One region of the Microbacterium sp. NPDC079176 genome, then DNA from elsewhere that is predicted to be linked to it. Evidence: riboswitches for the same ligand, from Rfam matches in the RefSeq annotation. Region 1 holds a riboswitch; the other holds the start of a gene.

Region 1 (4,519 bases):
GGCGATCGGACCGGATCGTTCGACGCGGGCGGTCAGCGGATCGATCATCGTCCCACCTCGATGCGCCGAGCGTGCAGAGCCGCGAGCACGGCCTCGTCATGACTGATCGCCACGATCGCCGTGCCCTCGTCGCGCAGACGTGCGATCAGGCCGACGAGTTCGGCCCAGGTCGTCGCATCCTGCCCGAAGGTGGGCTCGTCGAGCACCAGCATCCGGGGTCGCGTGGCGAGGGCGGCGGCGACCGTGAGCCGCCGCTTCTCTCCGCCCGACAGGGTGTAGGGATTGGCTGCGGCGAGCGAGGTGAGCCGCAGTCTTTCGAGCAGGTCGTCGACTCGGGAGGCGATCTCGGCGTCCGGCAGCTTCAGCGCCCGCGGCCCGACCGACAGCTCGTCGCGCACGGTCTTGGCGAGCAGCTGGTGCTCGGGCGTCTGCATGACCGACGCGATGCGCGTGAGCAGGGCGCGCGACGACCAGTGGATGGGATCGGGCTTCTCTCCGGCGGCGAGGGGCGGCAGAGCGGCGACCCGACCTTCTTCGGCCGGGATCAATCCCGCGAGCGTGAGCCCGAGCGTCGATTTGCCTGCGCCGTTCGCGCCGGTGACCCCGAGCACCTCTCCGGCGCGCACATCGACGTCGAACGGACCGGCGACGGCGAGCCCGCGCCTGCGAGACACGGTGAGACCACGGGCCTCCAGCAGCGTCGCTCCCGGCCGCTGCGCCGGTGCGGGCGGGACGGCGGGCGGGTGCCCGGGAACCCAGACACCGGATGCCGCGAGCTCCGCGCCCCGAGCGCCGAGGACCGCGTCCGGGCTGCCGTCGGCGAGCACGACCGTTCCATCCGGCTCGGCGCCGAGCACGATCACCCGGGTCACGAGCGGCAGCCAGATGTCGATGCGATGCTCGATGACCACGAGGGTCGCACTCGTCGCATCGAGGGCGGCGGCCACGGCATCCCGTACGTCCCGCACCCCCTCGGGGTCGAGGTTCGCCGTCGGTTCGTCGAGCAGGATGGCACCCGGTCGCATCGCGAGCACGCCGGCGAGGGCGAGGCGCTGCTTCTGGCCGCCCGACAGCGCGGCCGTGGATCGATCGAGGGCGACGTCGAGCTCTACGGCGTCCAGCGCCGCGCGCACCCGCTGCCAGATCTCGTCTCGGGGTACGCCGAGGTTCTCGCAGCCGAAGGCGACGTCGTCGCCGACCCTCGCGAGGATCGTCTGCGTATCGGGATCCTGCAGGACCATCCCGACCCGTCCCCGGGCATCGGTGGGCGGCACGCCGTCGACGAGCAGCGCACCGTGCGTCTCGCCCTCATCCGCACCGCCGAGCACCCCACCGAACCCCTGGAGCAGCGTCGACTTGCCCGAGCCGGAGGCGCCGAGCAGCAGCACCCGCTCCCCCGGCTCGATGCGCAGGTCGACGTCGCGCACCGCCCAGCGCCGTCGCGTCGCGTACCGCCACCCCCAGCCACGGGCTTCGAGGGTGGCGGGCGTCGTGAGCGAGCTCACACCCGTGCGGTGACCTCGCGGCCGGCGGCGAACCGGCTGAGGGCGCCCGTGGCGGCGAGGCCTCGTGCGATCAACCACGCCCCGAGTCCGGCGATGACCGCGCCCGAGATGGTCGTCGAGACGATGTAGACGCTCGTGAAGAGCGTGTCGGCACCGGCGTACCAGAGGATGCGGTCGTTGATGCCGCAGGCGAGACCCGCACCGGCACCAGCCAGCATCGCGACAGGCAGCCGCCAGACGCCGTACAGGAAGATCAGGAACACCAGCTCTGCGCCGAGGCCCTGTACGAGGCCCGAGACGATCGTGAGCGGGCCCCACGCGTTGCCGACGAGTGCTGAGATGATCGCGGCGACCAGCTCGGTGTACAGAGCGGCACCGGGCTTGCGGATGATCAGGCCGCCGAGCACTCCGGCGATCAGCCAGGGGCCGGCGAGCAGGCCCTGCACACCGGGGAGCAGCGGCGTCAGGATGCTGCTCGGCACCTCGTAGCCGACGTTCCAGAGCAGGAAGATCATCGCGCATGCGACGGCGATGACACTCGCCACGACGATGTCGACGACCCGCCAGCGCCAGAGCTGCGGGCGACCGAGGCCCGTCGACGACTGCGTGGCCGATGCCGATCCCGTGGTGGATCCGGACGTGGATGTACTCATCTGTGACTCCTCCCTGCGCTGGCATGACCCAGATCAGGTTCGACGGTCGAAGCGCGATTCGCTCCCTCTCAGCCCGGCTCGCCGGACTCCCGTGGTTGTACCCACGATCTTACCCAGAGGCGACACCCCTCGTCCTCTCCCGATGCAGCGACACGGATCCCCGCACGAGTTCGGTACCGTGAGGAGGTGACCGCTCCCGATTCCGCCGAGGCCACCGCCTCCGCCGTTCCTGCGGATGACGACGTCTCTGCGATCTTCACCCCTGAGGCGACTCCCCCCGCGCAGTGGGCGGAGGAAGACAGCGGCGGCACTCCCCTGACGTGGGTCGACCCGGTCGACGTGGCCCAGCACCCGGCGACCGACGCGCTCGATGACGCGCCGGCCGTGGAGAGCGGCGGTGCGCTGCTGACCGGAGCGCACCTGCGCCCGGCGATCGCCCGGCCCGGCGTGCTGGTGCCGCTCGGCGTCCTCGTCGGCTTGCTCGGCACCTACGCCGGATCGGCCATGCTGTGGCCGTTGCACGAGGTCGCGCCGACGGTTCAGGCCGTCGAGCTCGCCCCCGTCGCAGCGCCCGCTGCCGCGATCACCTTCCCTGCCCAGGGGAGCGCTGCCGTGGGGATCGGCGGCATCGGCACGACGTCGTCGTCGCTCGACGCTGCCGCGATCGCAAGCGTCACCAAGGTCGTCTCGAGCTTGATGGTGCTCGAGCGGATGCCCCTCGCCGTGGGCGAGCAGGGCCCCGAGTTCTCGTTCACGCGAGCCGACAACCTGGCCTACTGGGACTACCGCCGCTCCGACCAGTCCGCGCTCGACGTGCCCGTGGGCGGCACTCTCACCGAGTTCCAGCTCCTCCAGGGAACGCTGCTCGGATCGGCCAACAACTACATCGACCGGCTCTCCGCGGAGATCTGGGGTTCCCCGTCGTCGTTCACCGCCGCAGCAGCTGTGTGGCTGCGCGACCGTGGTCTCGACGACATCACGATCATCACTCCGTCGGGCTTCGACGACCGCAACCGGGCCACACCCGAGTCGCTCGTCGCGTTGGCCGAGATCGCGATGCAGAACCCCGTCTTCGCCGGCATCGTCGGAACTCCGTCGGTCGATCTTCCGGGTGCGGGCACGGTGGTGAACACGAACGGGATGCTGGCGGACCCCGGCGTCGTCGGCGTCAAGACCGGCACGCTCGGCGACAGCTGGAACCTGTTGACCGCGAAGGTCGTCACCGTCGACGACACGACTGTGCATCTGTACGCGTCGGTTCTCGGTCAGGCCGACGACGCGCAGCGCCTCACGGAGACCCGTTCGCTGTTCACGCAGGTCGAGACGGCGCTGGAGCAGCAGACTCCCGCCGTCGCCGAGGGCACGGTCGTCGGCACCGTCACCACGGCGTGGGGCGCGAGCACCGATGTCGTGACGGATGCGGATGCCGATGTGGTTCTGTGGAACGGCGCCGTCGCCGAGGCCTCGACGGACTTCTCACTCGGCGACAGCCGCGAAGCGGGCGACGAGGTCGGCACGATGACGAGCGTCGGGCCGTTGAACACGGTGACCACGTCGCTGTCGCTCGCCGACGATGTCGATGCCCCGAGCCCGTGGTGGCGGCTGACCCACCCCCTCGAACTCCTCGGCATCACGGCCGACCAGCGCTGACGCGTCGTCCCTCCAGCGAAAGCTCACGGACGCAGAACGCCTCGCCGCCCGGGATCGGGAGGCGAGGCGTTCTGGCGCTTCAGGCGCTCTGGCGCTTCAGGCGCTCTGGCGCTTCAGGCGCTCTGGCGCTTCAGGCGCGTGAGGAGCCTCCGGCATCCGGCCGTTCGACCACTGCCTGCGCGGCCGCTGCCTCGGCAGCGGGAGTCTGCGCCCCCACCGAGACGCCGACCTGTGCCGACGCAGCCGCGTCTTCGGCGTCGCCGCTCATGACGACCGGAGTCGAGCCGGTGAGCGCGTCCTCTGCGTCGATGTCGGTCGCCGCCTGTTCGAACTGCGACTGGTAGAGGCGCCAGTAGGCGCCCTGCGCGGCGATGAGCTCGTCGTGCGTGCCCTTCTCGACGATGTCTCCGTGCTCCATCACGAGGATGAGGTCGGCATCGCGGATGGTCGACAGGCGGTGCGCGATCACGAACGAGGTGCGTCCCTGTCGAAGCGCCGCCATCGCGTGCTGCAGCAGCAGCTCGGTGCGGGTGTCGACCGCCGACGTGGCCTCATCGAGGATCAGGATCGACGGCTGGGCCACGAACGCTCGCGCGATCGTGATCAGCTGACGCTCGCCCGCCGAGACGTTCGACGCGTCTTCGTCGAGCACGGTGTCGTAGCCCTCGGGGAGGGCATGCACGAAGCGATCCACATAGGTCGCCTTCGCCG
Region 2 (4,519 bases), on a different contig from region 1:
CCCCGGACGCACCGGCGTGCTCTCCGTCGGCGACGTCGAGATCGGCTACGTCGGCGAACTCCACCCCGAGGTCGCCGCCGGAGCAGACCTTCCCGGTCGCGCCACCGTGCTCGAGCTCGACCTCGACGAGGTCATCGCGCTCGGCGGGAACCGTGCGGTCGCCCCCTCGCTGTCGACCTTCCCCGCTGCGACACAGGACGTGTCGCTGGTGGTCGGCGCTGATGTGCCGGCGGGCGACGTGCGCGCTGCGCTCACCGAGGGCGCCGGTGCGCTTCTCGAGTCGATCCGCCTCGTCGACGATTACCGGGGGGACGGCGTCGCGGATGGTCAGAAGAGTCTCACCTTCGCGCTGCGCTTCCGTGCGGATGACCGCACGCTCACCGCAGCCGAGGCGACAGAGGCGAAGCTCGCGGGTGTCGCTGTCGCAGCTGAGCGCTTCGACGCGACCCTGCGCGACTGAAGCTCCGCCTGAACCGACCCGCACGCGGACCGCACTCGAACGGTGCGGTCCGCGTGCGCGTGTGCTCTCGGGATGCTGCCGACGCCGCCGAGCCGACCTGAGCGCGGTGGACCTGCGAGGTACCGTGTCGGGATGAGCATCCTGCCCCACAGCACTCCCGCGGCGGTTCCCGATGGTGTCCGACCGATGGGTGAAGCGCCGTTCCTCGAACCCGGCGACCAGATCTCCTGGCACTACCGCAAGCCCGGCTGGCAGCCCGGCGATGCGTCGACCATCACGCCCATGCGGGTGGTCCGCGACGATGAACGCGGTCTGGTGGCATGGCTCGCTCCGGGCACGCTCCAGGAGGGGCAGGGCACTCCGGCGGGCGAGCGCATCCGGACCGTTCCGCTCGAGCGTCGGTGGCTCGATCCGCGTACCCGGATCGTGGAGGAGTGGTGGGGCAACGGCATCCTCCGCATCGCTCCGGCCGGTGCGGCGTGGTCGGTGTGGCTGTTCTGGAGCGATGTGAGCGGTCCCGAATGGGAGTTCGCCGGGTGGTACGTGAATCTCGAGAACGCGCATCTGCGCACCGACCGCGACACGTATTCATCGGATCACATCCTCGACGTGGAGATCCAGGCGGACGGTCAGGTGCACCTCAAGGACGAGGACGAGGTGATCGCGGCCGTCGAGCAGGGACGTCTCACCTCTGAGCAGGCCGCGCAGATCGAACGACACGCGGACGCGGCGATCGAGTCCTTCCATCACGGTGACTGGCCGTTCGACGCCGAATGGCGCTACTGGCGCCCGGATCCCTCGTGGATGGTCCCGGAACTGTCCGGCCTGTCGGATCTTCGCACGAGCTGACCGGCATCCGCCCTGAGCGGAAGACCCTTCCCCTCGCGCGGCGAAGATGGTGGCATGGGGTCATGACGGATGTTCTGATCCTCGGCGGCACCGGCTGGCTGTCCGGCCGCATCGCCAGACGGCTGCTCCTGAGCGGGGCGACGGTGATGTGCCTGGCGCGCGGAGGACGACCGTCTCCGGAGGGCGCGAGCCTGGTGCTGGCCGATCGTGACGCCAGGGACGCCTACGATGCGGTGTCCGGTCGGGAGTGGGATCACGTGATCGACGTCTCGTCGAACGCGGCCCACGTCTCCGCTGCGGTCGCGGCACTCGGTGAGCGAGCGGGCCGCTGGACGTACGTCTCGTCGATGTCGGCATACTCCGACGAGGAGACGGTCGGTGCAGACGAGTCGGCGACGCTGCATCCGCCGGCTGAGAGGGGAGACGACGAGTACGGCCGGCAGAAGGTGGCCGCCGAGGACGCTGTCCGTGCACTCGGCGACCGCACCCTGATCGTGCGCCCGGGATTGATCGTCGGGGCGGACGACCCGAGTGATCGTTTCGGGTATTGGGCTGCCGCTTTTCTGCGTGCCGAGGACGGCCCGGTGCTGCTTCCGCCTGTCGAGGAGCGCGACGTGCAGGTGATCGACGTCGACGACCTGTCCGAGTTCGTCGCCACCACGGGGGCCACCGGCGTGATCAACACGATCGGCGATCGGCATCGGCTGAGCGAGGTCCTCGACGCCGTGCGCAGACGTGCGGGGCACCGGGGAGACACGGTCGCGGCATCTGACGCCTGGCTCGTCGAGCACGGTGTGGCGTATTGGGCGGGGGAGCGGTCGCTGCCGCTGTGGCTGCCGAGCGAGATGACCGGATTCATGACCAGGTCGAACGCCCGCTACCGCGCGGCAGGAGGTCGGCTTCGTCCGCTCGACGAGACGATCGCCGCCGTGGTCGATGACGAGCAGGCGCGCGGCGTCGATCGGGACCGGCGGGCAGGGCTCACTCGCGCCGACGAACTCGCGCTGTTGCAGCTGATCGACTGATCGGGGCCTCGCTAGACTGCGATCAGTGACACGGGGTGCCGCATCCGCGGCTGAGAACAGACCCGTCGAACCTGATCTAGTTCGTACTAGCGAAGGGATGTCGCGTTGAGCGATCGTCTGCGTCCTGATTCCGAATCGACCTTGGCCACCTCGGCGGCTGAGCTCCTGACAGGGCTGCGCGACAGCCCACCCTTGACCCATTGCATCACCAACAGCGTCGTCACGGGCTTCACCGCGAACGTGCTGCTCGCCCTCGGCGCGGCGCCGGCGATGGTCGACATCGTCGGTGAGGCGGGGATGTTCGCCGGGGTGGCCTCCGGGGTGCTGATCAACCTCGGTACGCCGACTCCGGAGCAGCGTGCGGCGAGCCGTGAAGCCGCGGCAGGAGCCCTCGCCGCAGGTACTCCGTGGGTGCTGGATCCCGTCGCGATCGGCGCGCTGCCGGTGCGCACGGCACTCGCGCACGAGCTGGCCGACGCACGCCCCACGGCGATCAGGGGGAACGCCTCGGAGATCCTCGCCCTCGCGGGGCTCAGCGCTGGGGGGCGCGGCGTCGATGCGACGGACACGACCGATGCCGCGGCCGAAGCGGCACTCGCACTCGCTTCGCGGCACGGCGCGGTGGTCGCGGTGTCGGGACCGGTCGACCTGGTGACGGATGGAGCACGATTGCTCCGCATCGCGAACGGTCATGAACTGCTCACCCGTGTCACCGGCGGCGGATGCGCGCTGGGCGCCGTCATGGCGGCGTTCCTCGGTGCGGCGCGCTCGACCGCTGCGGATCCGCTCACCGCCGTCTCGGCGGCGAGCCTCGTGTACACGATCGCCGCCGAGCGCGCCGCGGCGCGGGCCCCGGGCCCCGGCAGCTTCGCCGTCGCACTGCTCGACGCGCTCGCCGCCGTGCAGCCGGAGGACCTCGCCGTCGCCGCGCGTGTGCAGGAGCACGCGCTGTGATCGCGGACCTCTCCCTCTATCTCGTCACGGATCCCACCCTCTGCGGCGCGCGGGGCGTCGCGGAGACGGTGCGACTCGCCGTCGACGGGGGCGTGCGCATCGTCCAGCTGCGCGACAAGGGCGCGACGGATGCCGAGACCGCCGATCAGTTGATCGAGCTCTCTCGGGTGATCGACGGCCGTGCACTGCTCGTGGTGAACGACCGCGTCGAGGCGGCGCTGATCGCTCGCGCCAGGGGAGCGCGGGTCGACGGCGTGCACCTCGGCCAGGGCGACGTATCGGTGCTGCGGGCACGCGAGCGGCTGGGACCCGAGGCGATCATCGGGTTGACGGCGAACACGTCGGAGCATCTCGACGCCGTGGCCGCGCTGCCGGCGGGAACGGTCGACTATCTCGGCGTCGGCGTGATCCGTCCCACCGCCACCAAGCCGGATCACCCGCCGGCCCTGGGAATCGACGGCTTCGGTGCGCTCGCCGCGAGGACCGCACTGCCATGCGTCGCCATCGGCGGCGTGGGAATCGACGACATCGAGCGCCTTCGGGATGCGGGTGCGGCGGGGCTCGCCGTCGTCTCCGCCATCTGCGCCGCCGTCGATCCGACGAGGACGGCCCGGGCATTCCTCAGCCGATGGAGGGCTTCGGGCACACCTCGCGTGCTCAGCATCGCGGGGAGCGACCCGTCGGGCGGGGCGGGGATCCAGGCCGATCTCAAGTCGATCGCCGCGAACGGGGGCTATGGCATGGCGGCTGTCACGGCGCTCACGGCGCAGAACACCAGGGGAGTCCGAGCGGTGCACGTGCCTCCTGCCGAGTTCCTCCGGCAGCAGCTCGATGCCATCTCGGACGACATCGTCATCGACGCGGTGAAGATCGGGATGCTGGCGAACACGGAGGTGATCGCCACCGTCGCCGCCTGGCTCGACGCCGTCCGTCCGCCGATCGTCGTGCTCGACCCGGTCATGGTCGCGACCAGCGGTGATCGCCTGCTCGATGAGGATGCCGAGCGCGCACTCCGCGGGCTCCTCGAGCGCGCTCATGTCGTGACGCCCAACCTCGCCGAGCTCGCCGCGCTCTCCGATCGTCCGATCACGGGGTGGGACGACGCGCTCGAGGCCGGGGCCGAGCTCTCCGCCCGCATCGGCGGGGCGGTGCTCGTCAAGGGAGGGCACCTCGACGGCGACGACGTTCCGGACGCGTTGATCGATGTCGCCGGAGGCGTCAGACACGGCTA

What was found. Region 1 has a riboswitch for thiamine pyrophosphate ahead of AB0P11_RS14325 (ECF transporter S component). Riboswitches for the same ligand answer to the same signal wherever they lie in the genome.
Region 2: it holds a riboswitch for thiamine pyrophosphate, as region 1 does, so the genes downstream of both, thiM (hydroxyethylthiazole kinase) here and AB0P11_RS14325 (ECF transporter S component) in region 1, are expected to answer to the same signal.

What each region holds. Positions count from the first base shown of each region.
Region 1 covers NZ_JBFBLM010000005.1:266,619-271,137, reverse strand. The annotation lists gene AB0P11_RS14335 (energy-coupling factor transporter transmembrane component T) at 1-48, opposite strand, end outside; gene AB0P11_RS14330 (ATP-binding cassette domain-containing protein) at 45-1,505, opposite strand; gene AB0P11_RS14325 (ECF transporter S component) at 1,502-2,158, opposite strand; TPP riboswitch at 2,152-2,261, opposite strand; gene AB0P11_RS14320 (D-alanyl-D-alanine carboxypeptidase) at 2,345-3,808, shown strand; gene AB0P11_RS14315 (ABC transporter ATP-binding protein) at 3,939-4,519, opposite strand, start outside.
Region 2 covers NZ_JBFBLM010000003.1:609,903-614,421, forward strand. The annotation lists gene pheT (phenylalanine--tRNA ligase subunit beta) at 1-460, shown strand, start outside; gene AB0P11_RS10400 (DUF402 domain-containing protein) at 593-1,309, shown strand; gene AB0P11_RS10405 (NAD-dependent epimerase/dehydratase family protein) at 1,372-2,334, shown strand; TPP riboswitch at 2,356-2,449, shown strand; gene thiM (hydroxyethylthiazole kinase) at 2,440-3,288, shown strand; gene thiD (bifunctional hydroxymethylpyrimidine kinase/phosphomethylpyrimidine kinase) at 3,285-4,519, shown strand, end outside.